Regions from separate parts of the Streptosporangium sp. NPDC004631 genome, predicted to be linked through region 3. Evidence: riboswitches for the same ligand, from Rfam matches in the RefSeq annotation. Region 3 holds a riboswitch; each other region holds the start of a gene.
The links. Region 3 has a riboswitch for cobalamin ahead of bluB (5,6-dimethylbenzimidazole synthase). Riboswitches for the same ligand answer to the same signal wherever they lie in the genome.

Region 1 (4,011 bases), on a different contig from region 3:
ACGTCCACCCTGGGGCGCCCGAGCTCCTGGGCCGGGATGGGCTCCAGCCCGGTGACCCGCCGCGACGCCTCGTCCCAGACAGGGCGTACGCCGAGCAGCGCCAGCACCTCGGCGACGTCGTCCCCGGCCGTGCGCATGGCGCTGGTCCCCCAGACCGACAGCCCGACCGAACGCGGCCAGTCCCCGGTGTCGGCGCGGTAGCGCTCCAGCAGGGAGTCGGCCATCGCCTGCCCGGTCTCCCAGGCCAACCGGCTCGGCACGGCCTTGGGGTCGACCGAGTAGAAGTTGCGCCCCGTGGGGAGCACGTTGACCAGGCCGCGCAGCGGCGATCCGCTCGGCCCGGCCGGCACGTAACCGCCGTCGAGGGCGTGCAGGATCGCACCGATCTCGTCGGTGGTGCGGGCCAGCCGGGGCACGATCTCATCGGCCGCGAACCGCAGGATCCGCTCCACCGCCCCGGGGTCGGCCCCGCCGCCGGCCGGGGCTGTGGCCAGGACGGTCCCGGCCGTCTCGGCGGCGGCGGCCGGGTCCCAGCCGCGGCGCTCCATCTCCTCGACCAGCGACCGGGCCAGCGCCTCGGCCTCGTCGGTGCCGGTACGGCCAGCCGTGCCGTCCTCGCTCAGCCCCAGGGCCTCGCGCAGTCCCGGGAGCGCCTGGCCGCCGGCCCAGATCTGGCGGGCACGGAGCATCGCGAGCACCAGGTCGACGCGGGGTGGTCCCTCGGGTGCCTCGCCCAGCACGTGGAGGCCGTCGCGGATCTGGACGTCCTTGACCTCGCACAGCCAGCCGTCGACGTGCAGCAGGAAGTCGTCGAACTCGGCGTCGTGCGGGCGGTCCTCGATGCCGAGGTCGTGGTCGAGCCTGGCGGCCTGGATCAGCGTCCAGATCTGGGCGCGGATCGCGGGCAGCTTCGCCGGGTCCATCGCGGCGATGGAGGCGTGCTCGTCGAGAAGCTGCTCCAGCCTGGCCATGTCCCCGTAGGTGTCGGCGCGGGCCATCGGCGGCACGAGGTGGTCCACCAGCGTGGCGTGCGCGCGGCGTTTGGCCTGGGTGCCCTCACCGGGGTCGTTGACCAGGAACGGATAGACGAGCGGCAGGTCTCCCAGCGCGGCGTCGGGGCCGCAGGAGGCCGACAGCCCGGTGGACTTGCCGGGCAGCCACTCCAGGTTGCCGTGCTTGCCCACGTGCACCACGGCGTGCGCGCCAAAGCCGTCGGACAGCCAGCGGTAGGCCGCCAGGTAGTGGTGGCTGGGCGGCAGGTCGGGGTCGTGGTAGATCGCGATGGGGTTCTCCCCGAACCCCCTGGGCGGCTGCACCATGACCACGACGTTCCCGGCGCGCAGCGCCGCCAGCACGATCTCGCCGTCCGGGTCGCGCGAGCGGTCCACGAACAGCTCGCCGGGGGCCGGCCCCCAGTGCCGCTCCATCCGCGAGCGCAGGTCCGCGGGGAGCGTGGCGTACCAGTCGCGGTACCGGCCGGCCGCGATGCGCACCGGGTTGCCGGCGAGCCGCTCCTCGGTGAGCCAGTCGGGGTCCTGGCCGCCGGCCGCGATCAGCGCGTGGATCAGCGCGTCGCCGTCCTGCTCGGTCACGCCGGGCAGCTCGCCCTCGGCGCCGACGCGGTAGCCGTGCTCGCGCATCGCGGCCAGCAGCCGCACCAGGCTGGCCGGGGTGTCCAGGCCGACCGCGTTGCCGATCCTGGAGTGCTTGGTGGGGTAGGCCGACAGCATCAGCACGATCCGCCGCTCGGCGGGCGGGACGTGCCGGAGCACGGCGTGCCCGACGGCGATGCCGGCCACCCGCGCGGCGCGCTCGGGGTCGGCCGCGTAGACGGTCAGCCCGTCCTCGTCGATCTCCTTGAAGGAGAAGGGGACCGTGATGATGCGCCCGTCGAACTCGGGGATGGCGACCTGGGTGGCCGCGTCGAGCGGGGACAGTCCGTCGTCGTTCCCCTCCCAGGACGCCCGGCTGCTCGTCAGGCAGAGGCCCTGGAGGATCGGCACGTCCAGCTCGGCGAGCGCGCCGACGTCCCACGCCTCGTCGTCCCCACCGGCCGACGCGGTGGCCGGGCGGGTACCGCCGGCGGCGAGCACGGTCACGACCAGGGCGTCCACCGTGCGCAGCGCCTCCAGCAGGCCGGGCTCCGCGCTGCGCAGCGAGGCGCAGTAGACGGGCAGCGCCCGGCCTCCGGCGTCCTCGACGGCCGAGCAGAGGGTCTCGACGAAGGCGGTGTTCCCGGAGACGTGGTGGGCCCGGTAGTAGAGCACCCCGACGACCGGCCCGTCCTCGCGGCGTGCCCGGCGCTCCAGCACGCCCCAGCCGGGCGTGGGTTCGGGCGGGGCGAACCCGTGACCGGTCAGCAGCAGGGTGTCCGACAGAAAGCGGTGCAGCTCGGCGAGGTTGGCCGGTCCGCCGTGGGCGAGGTAGGCGTGCGCCTCGGCACAGACCCCGCCCGGCACGGTGGACAGCTCCATCAGCTCGGCGTCCGGCGCCTGCTCGCCGCCGAGCACGACGACGGGCCGGGGCCCGGCGAGCAGGGCGTCCAGCCCCTCCTCCCAGGCACGGCGCCCGCCGAGCAGCCGGACCACGACCAGGTCGGCGCCCTCCACCAGGAGCGGCAGGTCCTCGGCGAGGAGCCTGGCGGGGTTGCCCAGCCGGTAGTCGGCGCCGCTCGCGCGGGCACTGAGCAGGTCGGTGTCGGAGGTCGAGAGCAGCAGGATCACGCGCCACGCTCCACGCGGGGCGGAGCGGTACGGCTCGGCGCCGCCAGGGGCGGACGGGGGAACGGCGAAAAACGCACGGGGCTTCCTCCCTCGGGGTCCTCGCCCCGGGTCGTCGTCGGCTACGACGGCTGGAGTCTCCTGGCTCCCGGATCGACGCTCCTCCCAGCCTTCCCGTCCGTCGCCGGACAGTGGCCTGGATGGGGTTCGCTCCCCGGTTACAGTGGCGGGACCGCGCCGGACTCACACCGGCTTCCTCCCTTTGCCGTCGCCAACGATGAGACTACGGCAGCGTCCTTCCGGCAGGAAACCGGTATGGGAGCCCGGTTCCCCGGCGGAGGAGGGGGGCCGTAGCGTGCCGCGGCGGCCGACGACGCCGCCGGAGGGTGCCGCCTGGGCGGCGGCCGCGGGCGGAAGACCTCGGGGGCAGGGCCTACCATCCTCAACGTGCAGATTGGCGACTTTTCCCGGCGATCGCGAGCCGACGCCTGCCCCGGAGCACTTCAGGTGCACGCCGCCGCCGACGGAGGGCTGGCGCGGATCAGGGTGCCCGGGGGCCGGTTGACGGCCTCCCGGCTCCGCGAGCTCGCCGGGGCCGCCGCCGGCTGTGGGAGCGGCGTCATCGAGCTGACCTCGCGGGCGAACGTCCAGGTGCGCGGGCTCGGCGACGGGGCGGAGACCGGTTTCGCGGCCCGGATGGCGACCGCCGGGCTGCTGCCCTCGCTCACCCACGAGCGGGTCCGCAACATCCTCGCCTCCCCGCTGACCGGCTGTGACGCGCGAGGGACACTCGACGCCGGCCCGCTGGTCGACGAGCTGGACCGGCGGCTGTGCGCCCGGCCGGGCCTCGCCGGACTGCCGGGGCGTTTCCTGTTCGCGCTGGACGACGGCCGGGGCGACGTGGCCTGGCTCGGCCCGGACGCCGGGATCCTGCCGACCGGCGCCGACGAGGCCGCCCTGATCCTGGCGGGTGCCGACAGCGGCCTGCGCGTGCCGGTGGGCTCGGCGGTGACCGCCCTGCTGGCCGCCGCCGAGGCGTTCCTGGCCGAGCCCGCCGCCGAGGGGGGGCGTGCCTGGCGGATCGGCGAACTGCCCGGCGGCGCCGAGCGGGTCGCGGCCCGGGTCCGCGCCGCCCTGCCGCGCTCCGCCGGTGGATCCGCCGGCGTGGTACCGTCCCCGGCCGCCGAGCGGCTGCGTGGCGAGCCGTCCGCCGCGGGCCGGGAGCCGGTGGGGGTGATCGAGCTGCCCGGCGGCCGGGTGGCGCTCGGGGTCGCGGTGCCGCTGGGACGGC
Region 2 (4,011 bases), on a different contig from region 3:
CAGCCGGTCGAAGGGCGCCTGGGCGAGGCCGGCGACGTCCAGCTCCCCCAGCGCGCCCATGACGATGCGCCGGTCTTCGGAGTCGTCGCCCTGGAACGCCCGTTTGTAGGGGGTGCGGCCCATGGCGACCACGTCGTACGCGGTCAGCTCGAACTCGCCGGGCGCCTCCTGCAGGACGGCGGCCAGCCGCCGGGCCAGCCGTCTGCCGGTCATCCGCCAGACGTCCTCGCCGTCCAGCGTCACCCGCCCCGACGTGGGGCGCAGCGCCCGGTAGAAGGTGCGCAGCAGGGTGGACTTCCCCGCCCCGTTGGGGCCGACGAGCGCGACGACCTCGCCCGGGGCGACCTCCAGGGAGACGTTCCGCACCAGGGCCCGGCCGTCGACGACCACGCCGACGTCGTCGGCCCGCAGCACGGCGGGCCCGTCCGCCGCCGTCATCGGGCCGCCCCGCGCCGCATCAGCCACAGGAAGAACGGGCCTCCGGTCAGGGCGGTCAGGATACCGATCGGGATCTCCTCCGGGGCGATCACGCTGCGCGCGGCCAGATCCGCGGCGATCAGGAAGGCCGCGCCCAGCAGGGCGACGGCGGGCAGCCCGCGCCGGTGGTCGGCGCCGACCAGCAGGCGCACCACGTGCGGCAGCATCAGCCCCACGAACCCGATGGAGCCGCTGACCGCGACGATCGTGCCGATCATCAGGGCGACCAGCGCGAACAGCGCGCCGCGGAAGCGGTGCACGTTCAGTCCCAGGGCGGCGGCGGCCTCCTCCCCCGCCAGCAGCAGGTTGAGCGGGCGGCTGAGGCCCAGCAGCACGCCGGTGCCGAGCAGGACCGCCGCGGCGGGGATCCAGACGAGGTCCCAGGTGGTGCCGGCCAGGCCGCCCAGCATCCAGCGCAGCGCCGACTCGGTCTTGCGCGGATCACCCGAGGTGATAATCAGGTAGCCGGCGACGGCCGAGAGGACCTCGGCCGTGGCGACCCCGGACAGCACCAGCCGTACGGTGGTCATCCGCCCCCCGGTGCGGGCCAGGAAGTAGACCAGCACGAGCGCCAGGAAAGCGCCGGCGAAGGCGGCCAGCGGCAGCGAGAACGCACCGAACAGCGAGATGTTGAAGACCATGACGACGACCGCGCCGACCGTCGCGCCCGAGGACACCCCGAGCAGCATCGGATCGGCCAGCGGATTGCGCACCAGCGCCTGCAGGGCCATCCCGCACACCGAAAGCCCCGCGCCCACCACGCCGCAGAGCAGGATGCGAGGGACCCGGACGTCCATCACGATCGTCTCCCTGACCGGCGTCCAGGTGGGCTCGGCCAGAGGCGCGTACAGCCGGTGCAGCAGGACGGCCCACACCTCACCGAGCGGCAGGCGCACCGAGCCGACCGCGATCCCTGCCGTGGCGGCCATCGCCACGGCGACCGCGAGCGCCGCCAGGACCAGCGTGTACGGCACACGCCCGCGGCCACCGGCGGCCGTGACCGTCGGCGCCCGGAAGGTGGCGATCTTGGTCACGCGAAGCGGTCCGGGTGGATCTGACGGGCCAGCGACTCCACACCGGAGGGCACCCGCACGCCGAGCACCGCCGACGACAGCGGCAGCACCGCGAACCGCCGGTTTTTGATCGCGGGTACGTCCTTGAGCGCCGGGTTGGCGAGCAGGAACCTCTTCTTGCCCTCCAGGGGCTCGTCGCCGTAGTCATAGATGACGATCACGTCGGGTGCCCGCTCCGCGACCTGCTCGAAGGAGACGTCTCCGAAGGACTTGGGAAGGTCGCCGAACAGGTTCGTCCCACCGGCCAGCTTGATCATCTCGTTGCCGATACCGGCTCCGCCCGCGGTGAAAGCGGTCTTTTCGCCGCTGTCGTAGACGAACACCTTGACCGGGCCGGCCCCGTCGATCTTCTTCTTGACGCCGTCCAGCACACCGCGCATCGCGGTGATCTGCCGCTCGGCGCGGTCGGGCACACCGAAGATCCCGCCGATCGCCCGGATCTCGTCCTCGGCCCGGGTCACGGTCACCGGGCCGGTCGGGCATCCTTCGACGTTGACGTGGGAGTTGATCCCGGCCCTGGCCAGGACGGCCCGGCCGCGCCCCTCTTTCTCGTCGAAGGCGCTGTTGAACCCGCCGTAGACGAAGTCGGGCTCGACCGACAGCAGCGCCTCGTAGGAGGGGTACTCCTTGGCGAGCACCTTGATCCCCCTGTAGGCGGCCCCGTACTCGGGAAGGATCCTGTCGTCGAGGTAGGCGGTCGCCACCATCGACTTCTCCAGCCCCAGGGCGAGCATGATCTCGGTGGCGTGCTGGTTGAGCGCCACCGCCCGCCGCGGTGGCCTCTGGAAGGTGGTCGTCACGCCGCAGTTGGTCACGGTGAGGGGGAAGCCCGCGACGGCCGAACCGGCGGAGGACGAGCTCGCGGCAGGAGAGGCGCCGGGGTGCGTGCCGGCGCCGCAGCCGGTCACCAGCGGGGCGGAGGCGAGGAGCAGGAGGAGGGGAAGCGAGCGTCGGCTCGTCATGAACGGGGTCCTTTCACCCACGGGCTGAACCCGATGAGCGGGGCGAGGGGCCGGATCACCGAAGGAGGCTCATGACGCGCGCAGCCCGAAGGACCTCATGCCGGATGGGCGACATGGCGATCACCGTTCCTCTCTTGGGGAGATCCGCCCCAATTTCTACGAGGAGGCGACCGCGTGAGTCTCCTGGCTCTCGGGTCGACGCTCGTCCCGGCCTTCCCACCCGATCATCCGGGCAGTGGCCTGTTCGGGATCCGCTCACCGATCACAGTGGCGGGACCGCACCGGATTCACACCGGTTTCCTCGATCCGCCGTCGCCTACCCCCACATCGTCTCACAGGCAAAGAGAGGATCACAGGCGGCCAAAACCACGAATTCCATACTCCCGCCGGAGAACCCCGCCGACGTCGACCTCCGGGTCCGCGCCCCGGCCGGGTCTCCTCGTCTCGTCATACGGCCTCGCGCTCCGCCGCCTCCGAGTCCGTACCGCGGGCGCGGAGGGCGAACAGGACGGTCAGCGCGCCCGGCGCGACACCGCCGCGCCACAGGGGACCCGGCCCTCGGATCCGATAGGGGCTCCACGCCTACCGACGGGGATCATTCATATCCGATCGTGCATGATTATCCAACTAAGTGCCAATCAGATGCTAAATATCTGAATTGACCTCATTGAGATCGCCTCGATGGCAAAGGTACTGTCTGGGCATGTCTCCCAGCGGTTATCCCCCCACCACGGAATCACTGGAAGCAGCGCCTGTGACGCTGGCAGGTCTCGTCCACGCCCTGCTCCGCGATGACCCTGATCAAGACATACAGGTCGCGATCGATCACGTGGCCGCGTCGACGCGGCTCAGCGAGGAGACGCTGCACCTGGTGCGGCGGTTGGGCAACGAACTCGATCGTCTCCGGATGCGGGCGAGGAACCTGGAGATCCTCTACGACACAGCGGGCGACCTGTCGGCGTTGCAGGACCTTGAGGACGTCCTCCTGGCCATCGTGCGCAGGGGCCGCAGCATCCTCGGCACGGACGTCGCCTACCTCATGCTCATTGACGACGAACGCGGGGACGCCTACATGCGGGTGAGCGAGGGCGCGATCGGCAAGGAGTTCCACGAGATCCGCCTGTCCCTTGGCGCCGGTCTGGGTGGAGTGGTCGCGCAGACCGCGAGACCACTGTGGACAGCCGACTACCTCGCCGATCCACGGTTCGTGCACGCGGTGGACAACGAGGTGGAGGACGACGCTCTTGTGGCCATCCTCGGGGTGCCCCTGCTCCTCGGCCCCCGGGTCATCGGCGTGTTGTTCGCCGCCGACCGTCATTCCCGGACCTTCTCGCACGACGAGGTGTCCCTGCTCGGATCCCTCGCGGCCCATGCGGCGATCGCGATCCGGTCGGCGTCACTGCTTGAGGAGACCCGGCGCTCCCTGGCCGAACTGACCACCGCGAAGCTTATGGTCGAGGCCCGGAACGAATCGCTTCGCCGTACCTCCGAGATGCACG
Region 3 (4,011 bases):
GATCGGCATGTTCAGCGGCCTGCCGCCGGGCCCGGGCGCGGCCGAGACGTACGCGGCGAGGTCGATCGCCCGCTCCAGGCTCTCGCAGTCGACGATCCAGTAGCCGACCAGGAACTCCTTGGTCTCGGGGTAGGGGCCGTCGGTGACGACGGGGGCGCCGCCGTCACCGGCCCGCACGATCCTGGCCTGTCCCGGATCGGCCAGCCCCTGCGCGTCCACGAACTCCCCCGCCTCGACGAGTCTGCCGTTCGCCTCGTGCATGAACGCGATGTGGGCCTTGAGGTCCTGCGGAGGCCAGGTGTCGACCGGCGGGAGGCCGCTCTGCGGACCGAACTGCATCAGCAGCATGTACTTCATGTTCGCGCTCCTCAACCTTCGTGCGCTCTCGTCAGCGCTTTCGGGTGTAGGTCGAAGCAGACCCTCGTATTCTCGACATCCCCGCGAGGATACGAGAAAAAAGTCATTCGAACTCCGGTTGCCGTAGAATTCCGCCCCATGGCGACTGGTCCGTGTCTCTGTTCGGACAACCGGCCCTCGGTGGCCGGCGTCTACTCTCCGCCCCTTCCTTGTAGCCAGGAGCTATCTTGCGGAGAATCACTCCACTTGCCTTATTTACTGCCCTTATGGCGGGATGTTCCGGTTCGCAGGAGCCCTTGCCCATCACTCCCGGCACCGGTGTCAGCCCGCGCAACAGAGCGGCCTGTGTGCAGTACGAGCGGGCGCTGTACGACCTCGACGAGACCATCGCCAGTGACCTCATCCCGATCGTCCTGCAGATTCACACCTACGACGGGGAGAAGGCCGTACGTGAGGCGGCCGAGTCGGCGGACGAGGAGGCCGGCCAGGCCATGGAGCACACCGCTTCGGCGCTCGCGGTGCTCGGCACGGCCGTCACCGAGACCTATGCCTCCTCCGGAGGGCTGGACGTCGACCGCGAGCTGGCCGCCCTGAGGGCGTCCGTCGACGCCGTGCGCCTGTTGTGCGCCGGGACCGGTTCGCCGGTGACCGTGGCGATCCCGTAGTCCGGACGCGAGAGTCTCCGGCCCCTCCCCGCCGGTACTCCGTGGCCGTTCGAGATCGCGGTTGGGATCCGCGCCGATAGTGGCGTCGCCGGGCCCGGCCACGGGGGTGGCGTCGCCGCCGTGGCCGGTACGGGATCCCCTCCGCGGAGCGGGCCGGGGCGGACGTCTCACCAGCGTTCGTGATGAACCGCGGTGCGCAGCGCGACGCGACTGCGCCACCCGTGGCGCTCCAGGTCGGGCACCGCCTCGACATGGAAGACCGGCCCCAGGCACAGCCAGGCCACCGGGCGGATCTCAGCGGGGATGCCGAGCAGCCGCCGTACGAACGGTTCGCGGTAGAACGACACCCAGCCGACCCCCATGTTCTCGGCGGTGGCGGCCAGCCACAGGTTCTGGATGGCCAGGCAGACCGAGTACAGGCCGGCGTCGGCGATGGCGTGCCGGCCAAGGACCGCGGGGCCGCCCCGCCCGGCGTCGTAGGTGACGACCACCGACAGGCTCGACTCCAGCACCCCGTCGATCTTTATCCGGGCGAACCGCTCCGCCTCGCTCCCGGTGAGGGACGCCGCGAAGACGGCTCGCTCCCGCTGGACGTGATCGTGAAAGGCCTGACGGGTATCCCGGTCCCTTACCAGGACGAAGTCCCACGGCTGGGACAGTCCCACACTGGGGGCCGCGTGTGCGGCGCCCAGCACGCGCTCAAGGACGTCGTCGGGGACGGGCTCGCCGCTGAACTGGGCCCGCACGTCACGGCGGCGGTGGATGACGTGATAGATGTCGGTGTTCACAGGGCAGGCTCCCGCTGCGTCATGCCACCTCGGCGGGTGGCAGGTGAGAGCGAGGCCGGTCTTCGGACTCTCGGATCTACGCCTTCACCGTCCGCCTTCCCAGCCCGAAGGCCAGTGGCCGCACGCGTGTGCATGGACGGCAGCTCCCCGATCACCGCGGCGGGCCCGTGCCGGAATCACACCGGCTTCCCGATTCTCCTCCCCGGGGAGGCACCTCGCGTCAGTTCATGCCACCCGCGACTGTAGCGCAGCTCGCGGGTACGGTCCGGGTGTCGCCGGGCCGTACCCCGTCCGGGGCCGGACCGGCCGGCGGGGCGTGGGGATACCCCGCCGGATCCGGCGGCCCTTATCCGCTGACCTGTACGAGGTGCTTGATCTCCTGGAACTCCTCCAGCCCGCGCACACCGTTGAGCCGGCCCAGCCCGCTCTGCTTGAACCCGCCCTCCTCGAACTGGTCCAGCACGACCGCCCAGGCGTTGCACCACACGGTTCCCGCCTCCAGTTCCCGGGCGACCCGCAGGGCCCGGTCGCCGTTGGCCGTCCACACCGAGGCGGCGAGGCCGTACTCGGTCGCGTTGGCGCGGCGGACGGCGTCGGCCTCGTCGTCGAAGACCTCGAACGTCGCCACGGGGCCGAACAGCTCCCGCTGGATCAGCGGCGAGTCGATGTCGTCGACACCGAGCAGGGACGGGCGGTGGTAGGCGCCCCGGCTGAGCGGGCCGTCCTCGACCGGGCCGCCGCGCACGATGACCTCCGCGTGCGGTGCCGCGTCCGCGATGATCGCCTCGACGCGGCGCGCGTTCGCCATGTCGATCATCGGGCCCATCTCGCTTGCCGGATCGTCACCGGGACCGACGACCACCTTCTCCAGGGCGCTCGCCAGCCGCTCGCGGACCTGGCCGGCGATTCCGGCCTGGACCAGGATCCGGCTGCCCGTCATGCAGAACTGGCCGCTGAACGTGGTGATCCCCTTGACGAGGGTGGGCACCACCCGGTCGAGGTCGGCGTCGTCGAACACGATCATCGGCGTCTTTCCGCCGAGTTCGAGCGAGAGCCGCTTGAGGGACGCGCCCGCCGCCTCCATGATCTTGCGGCCGACCTGGGTGCTGCCGGTGTAGCTGACGACGTTCACCTGGCCGGACTGGACGAGCCGCTTCGCGCCCTCGTCCCCGGACTCGGTGAACAGGTTCAGCACCCCGGCGGGCAGGGAGGCGACCTCGGCGACGACCCGGGCCATCGCGTGGTTGACCAGCGCCGTCTGCGCGGGCAGCTTGACCACCGCGGTACAGCCGGCCGCCAGGGCCGGGGCGAACGACCGGACGGCCAGGATGACCGGTGAGTTCCACGGGACGATCACGCCGGCAACGCCGATCGGCTGCCGCAGCGCCATGGAGAAGACGCCGGGCCTGGCCTCGGCGGCGCGGCCGGTGTCGGCCAGCGCGAGCGCCGCGTAGTACCGCAGCTTCGGCGCGACCAGGCTCAGCTCGAACTCGGCCTCCGGGACGATCTTTCCGTTCTCCCGGGCCAGCAGGGCGACCAGTTCGCCACGGTGGCGTTCGAACGCGGTGGCCAGCTCGAACAGCGCCGTCGCCCGCAGTTCCCGGTTGTTTTTCCACTCGTGGTGGGTGAATACGTCGCGGGCCACGCGGATGGCCTCGTCCACCTGCTCGACGTCGGCATCGTAGAATCGGCCGAGAACGTCACCGGTGGCCGGCTCCCTGGATTCGCCCGGCCGTGAAGAGGTCAGCCATTGACCTCCGATATAGTTCGCCACAATGGCATCCTCAGGGACGCCGACGGGGTGAGACATGTCGATCCTCTCTTTGCGGGCCAACTGGATTCGAGTGGTGGAGGAGACGGAGTACGGATGTCGGGGGACGGAGAGAACATCCCCATCCATTCGATGCCGGGATTTCTGATCCGGCGGCTTCACCAGCTTCACGACACCATTTGGGAAAAAGAACTGAACGGCTGGATCACCGCTCCTCAGTTCGGTGTTCTCTCGACGCTCGCGGTCCGGCCGGGAATTCATCAGCAGAATCTCTGCTCGCTGGTCGCGCTGGACTCCTCCACCGCCGCCGACATCGTCAACCGCCTGGTCAGGGCGGGCCTGATCCGTAAGCGGCGCGATCCGGCGGACCGCCGCAGGAGCCTGCTGGAGCTCACCCCGGCCGGCGAGCGGGTCGTCGAGACGGCGACCC
Region 4 (4,011 bases), on a different contig from region 3:
AACCTGGCCAAGAGCGTCACCGTGGAGTGATGCCCGCCGTCCGCCGACGGTGACCCCCGGCATGTGACAGATGGTGACATGCCTGTAACGTGAAGTGTTGAGGGGTCTGGGGGATCTCGGCGGAAGGACGCTTATGTACCGTAGGCGGTTCCTTGCGCTCGCGCTGGGGGTCATGGCCGCCGGCGGCTGCGGCAGGGCGGGCGACTCCGGCGCGGCGCCGGCGGGCCGGCTCACCATCGTCGCGCCCGCGGGGCGGGGGCAGGGCTGGGACCGGACCGCCCGCGCGCTGGCCGCGGTCCTGCGCGGGGAGGGACTGGCGCGGGCGGTCGAGGTGAGCAACTACCCGGGCAACGTGGGGGTGGCCGCGCTGAGCGCGTTCACCGCCACCCGGGGCGCGTTCGCGCGCGAGGGCAGGCTGCTCCTCACCGGCATGCCGATGGTGGCCGGGGCGGAGATCGCCAACGCCGACTCCGTGACGGAGGCCACCACCCCGCTGGCCCGGCTGGTCGGCGACTGGGCCGCCCTGGTCGTCCCGGCGCACTCCCTGCTGCGCAGCTTCGAGGACTTCGCCGCGGTGCTCCGCCGCAACCCGGCCGAGATGATGGTGGGCGGACGGCTGGAGGGGGGCTCCGACCACGTGCTCTACGGCATGATCGGCAGGTGCCTGGGGGTGGACGTCCGGCTGCTCGACTACGCGGGATACTCCGGCGGAGCAGAGGCCGCCGAGGCGCTCTACGAGGGCCGGGTGGCCGCGATCCTGGGGTCGGCGCGCTCCTTCATGCCGGACATCGCCGCGGGCCGCGTGCGGCCGCTGGTGGTCTCCTCCGCCGAGCGGATCGAGGGGATCGACGCGCCGACGCTGATGGAGCGGGAGGTCCGGCTGGAGTACACCGACTGGTGCGGGCTGCTCGGCCCGCGCGGCATGAGCGCCGGGGACCGGGAGGAGGCCCTCGCCCTGTGCGACCGGATCGACGCCTCGCCCCGCTGGCAGGCCGTCTGCGCGGCCAACGGCTGGAACCGGGTCTACCTGAGCGGCGACGATTTTCGTCAGTGGCTCGTCACCGAGACCCGCCGTACCCGGGGAGTGCTCAACGAGCTTGGATTAATGAGGTCTATCGACACAAGTTGTTGGGGTAGTTGCGTCGGGCGGCACTAGATGTAGGATCCTGGTCGTTGCTGGTTCGCCCATCGGGGCGAGGTAAGAGGGAACCCGGTGAAAGTCCGGGACTGCCCCGCAGCGGTGAGCGGGAACGACCGCCGTCATGAAGCACTGGGTGAGGTCTGCCTGGGAAGCGACGGCCAGTAGGCATGCGCCAGGCGCCCGCGAGTCCGAAAACCTGCCGGTGACGTGATTGGTCCAGGGCCTCGTGGGAGGGCCCGCGGAGCGAGGCGGTCCGGCGTGCCCGGAACCGTCTGTGACGCGTGCGTCCCTTCCGGTTGAGAGCCGTGCGGGGAATACGAACGCGCGAGGGGTAGCACGTGACACAGACCTTGGTCGACGTCGCCGAGGAGATCGGGCGGAACCCGGCAGACCGCCGGTTGGCCATCGAGGAGGCCGCGGCCCGGGTGATCACCGACCCGGAGAACTCCAGGGTGGCCGCCGGACTGCTGGCCGAGCTGATCGCCGACGAGGCGGCCGGGAACGGGGTCCGCACCTTCTCCGAGTCCGTCGCCGCGACCCACGCGGCCGGGCTCGTCCAGGACGGGCTGGCCGCGTTCGTGACCGCCAACGCCGCCGTGCTCGACGCGCTGGTGGCACCGGACGCCGACGCCCGCTTCGAGTACTTCGGGCTGCGCACGGTCTACGACCGCTACCTGCTGCGCCACCCCGAGACCCGGAAGGTCCTGGAGCGCCCCCAGCACTTCTTCCTCCGGGTGGCCTGCGGCCTGTCGGAGACGGTCGAGGAGGCCGCCGAGCTGTACGCGCTCATGGCGACCCTGTCCTACCTGCCCAGCTCGCCCACCTTGTTCAACTCCGGGTCGCGCAGGCCCCAGCTGTCGTCCTGCTTCCTGCTCGACTCCCCGAGGGACGAGCTGGAGTCCATCTACGACCGGTACGGGCAGGTCGCGCGGCTGTCGAAGTACGCCGGGGGGATCGGCATCGCCTGGACCCGCGTCCGCTCGCGCGGCTCGCTGATCCGGGGCACCAACGGCCACTCCAACGGCATCGTGCCGTGGCTGCGCACCCTGGACTCCAGCGTCGCCGCGGTCAACCAGGGGGGACGCCGCAAGGGCGCGGCCTGCGTCTACCTGGAGTCCTGGCACGCCGACGTCGAGGAGTTCCTCGAACTGCGCGACAACACCGGCGAGGAGGCCCGCCGCACCCACAACCTGAACCTCGCCAACTGGATCCCGGACGAGTTCATGCGCCGGGTCGAGGCCGACGGCGTGTGGTCGCTGTTCGACCCCAAGGAGGTCCCGCACCTCACCGACCTGTACGGCGCCGCGTTCGAGGAGGCCTACCGGGCCGCCGAGGCCGAGGGCCGGTTCGTCAAGCAGATCCCGGCCCGCGCCCTGTACGGCCGCATGATGCGCACCCTCGCCCAGACCGGCAACGGCTGGATGACCTTCAAGGACGCAGCCAACCGGACCTCCAACCAGACGGCCCGGCCCGAGAACGTCATCCACCTGTCGAACCTCTGCACCGAGATCCTGGAGGTCACCAGCGACGCCGAGACCGCCGTGTGCAACCTCGGATCGATCAACCTCGCCGCCCACCTGGACGGCCGGGACATCGACTGGGCACGGCTGCGCCGGACCGTCCGCATCGCCGTGCGGTTCCTGGACCGGACCATCGACCTGGGCTTCTACCCGACCCCCGAGGCCCGCGCCGCCAACGAGCGGTGGCGGCCGATCGGGCTGGGCCTGATGGGCCTGGCGGACGTGTTCTTCACCCTGCGGCTGCCGTTCGACTCGCCGGAGGCGCTGGAGCTGTCCACCCGGATCTCCGAGGAGATCGCGCTCGCCGCCTACGCCACCTCGGCGGATCTGGCGGTGGAGCGGGGACGTCACCCCTCCTACTCCGAGACCCGGGCCGCTCGCGGGGTGCTCCACCCCGACCACTACGACGCCGCGCGGTCGCCGGAGTGGGCGGCGCTCAGGGAGCGGGTCGCCGAGACGGGCCTCCGTAACTCGCTGATGATCGCGATCGCCCCCACGGCCACGATCGCCTCCATAGCGGGCTGCTACGAGTGCATCGAACCCCAGGTCTCCAACATCTTCAAGCGCGAGACCCTGTCGGGGGAGTTCCTCCAGGTCAACCGGTATCTCGTCCGCGACCTTTCGGCCCGTGGCCTGTGGACCCCGGTGATCCGGGACGCCATCAAGCGGGCCGACGGCTCCATCCAGGACGTTCCCGGCATGCCCGAGGACCTGAAGTCGCTCTACCGGACCGCATGGGAGCTGCCGCAGAAGGCGCTCATCGACCTGGCCGCCGCGCGCACGCCGTACATCGACCAGTCGCAGTCGCTCAACCTCTTCATGGCCACGCCGACCATCGGCAAGCTCTCCTCGATGTACGCCTACGCCTGGAAGTCGGGCCTCAAGACCACCTACTACCTGCGTTCCCGCCCGGCCACCAGGATCGCGCAGACCACCGTGGCGCAGACCGTCGCCGAACCGGAGGCCGTGGCCTGCTCCCTGGAGAACCCCGAGTACTGCGACGCCTGCCAGTAGGCGCCCCCCTTTTCTTCGCGAAAGGCCTGCCCGATGCTGCTCGACCCTGGAATGGACCTCACCCTCCGGCCCATGCGCTACCCGGAGTTCTACGAACGCTACCGGGCCGCGATCCGCAACACCTGGACCGTGGAGGAGGTCGACCTCAACTCCGACCTGGCCGACCTGGCCAGGATGACGCCGGAGGAGCGCCACCTGATCAACCGCCTCGTCGCGTTCTTCGCGACCGGCGACTCGATCGTGGCCAACAACCTGGTGCTCAACCTCTACCAGCACGTCAACGCCCCCGAGGCGCGCCTGTATCTCAGCAGGCAGCTGTTCGAGGAGGCGGTGCAC

Region 1: linked by a shared signal. The riboswitch ahead of cobN (cobaltochelatase subunit CobN) and the one ahead of bluB (5,6-dimethylbenzimidazole synthase) in region 3 are both predicted to bind cobalamin.
Region 2: linked by a shared signal. The riboswitch ahead of ACWEF2_RS10120 (ABC transporter substrate-binding protein) and the one ahead of bluB (5,6-dimethylbenzimidazole synthase) in region 3 are both predicted to bind cobalamin.
Region 4: linked by a shared signal. The riboswitch ahead of ACWEF2_RS17240 (ribonucleoside-diphosphate reductase subunit alpha) and the one ahead of bluB (5,6-dimethylbenzimidazole synthase) in region 3 are both predicted to bind cobalamin.

Annotation. Positions count from the first base shown of each region.
Region 1 is NZ_JBSGCR010000001.1:347,719-351,729, forward strand. Features, by position in the region: gene cobN (cobaltochelatase subunit CobN) at 1-2,723, opposite strand, end outside; cobalamin riboswitch at 2,833-3,031, opposite strand; gene ACWEF2_RS01365 (precorrin-3B synthase) at 3,228-4,011, shown strand, end outside.
Region 2 is NZ_JBSGCR010000007.1:217,102-221,112, reverse strand. Features, by position in the region: gene ACWEF2_RS10130 (ABC transporter ATP-binding protein) at 1-438, opposite strand, end outside; gene ACWEF2_RS10125 (FecCD family ABC transporter permease) at 435-1,511, opposite strand; gene ACWEF2_RS10120 (ABC transporter substrate-binding protein) at 1,508-2,512, opposite strand; cobalamin riboswitch at 2,669-2,857, opposite strand; gene ACWEF2_RS10115 (helix-turn-helix domain-containing protein) at 3,267-4,011, shown strand, end outside.
Region 3 is NZ_JBSGCR010000016.1:149,171-153,181, forward strand. Features, by position in the region: gene ACWEF2_RS18450 (YciI family protein) at 1-357, opposite strand, end outside; gene ACWEF2_RS18455 (hypothetical protein) at 654-1,022, shown strand; gene bluB (5,6-dimethylbenzimidazole synthase) at 1,190-1,810, opposite strand; cobalamin riboswitch at 1,847-2,042, opposite strand; gene ACWEF2_RS18465 (aldehyde dehydrogenase family protein) at 2,157-3,584, opposite strand; gene ACWEF2_RS18470 (MarR family winged helix-turn-helix transcriptional regulator) at 3,678-4,011, shown strand, end outside.
Region 4 is NZ_JBSGCR010000015.1:47,200-51,210, forward strand. Features, by position in the region: gene glmS (glutamine--fructose-6-phosphate transaminase (isomerizing)) at 1-30, shown strand, start outside; gene ACWEF2_RS17235 (Bug family tripartite tricarboxylate transporter substrate binding protein) at 134-1,156, shown strand; cobalamin riboswitch at 1,161-1,359, shown strand; gene ACWEF2_RS17240 (ribonucleoside-diphosphate reductase subunit alpha) at 1,480-3,675, shown strand; gene ACWEF2_RS17245 (ribonucleotide-diphosphate reductase subunit beta) at 3,709-4,011, shown strand, end outside.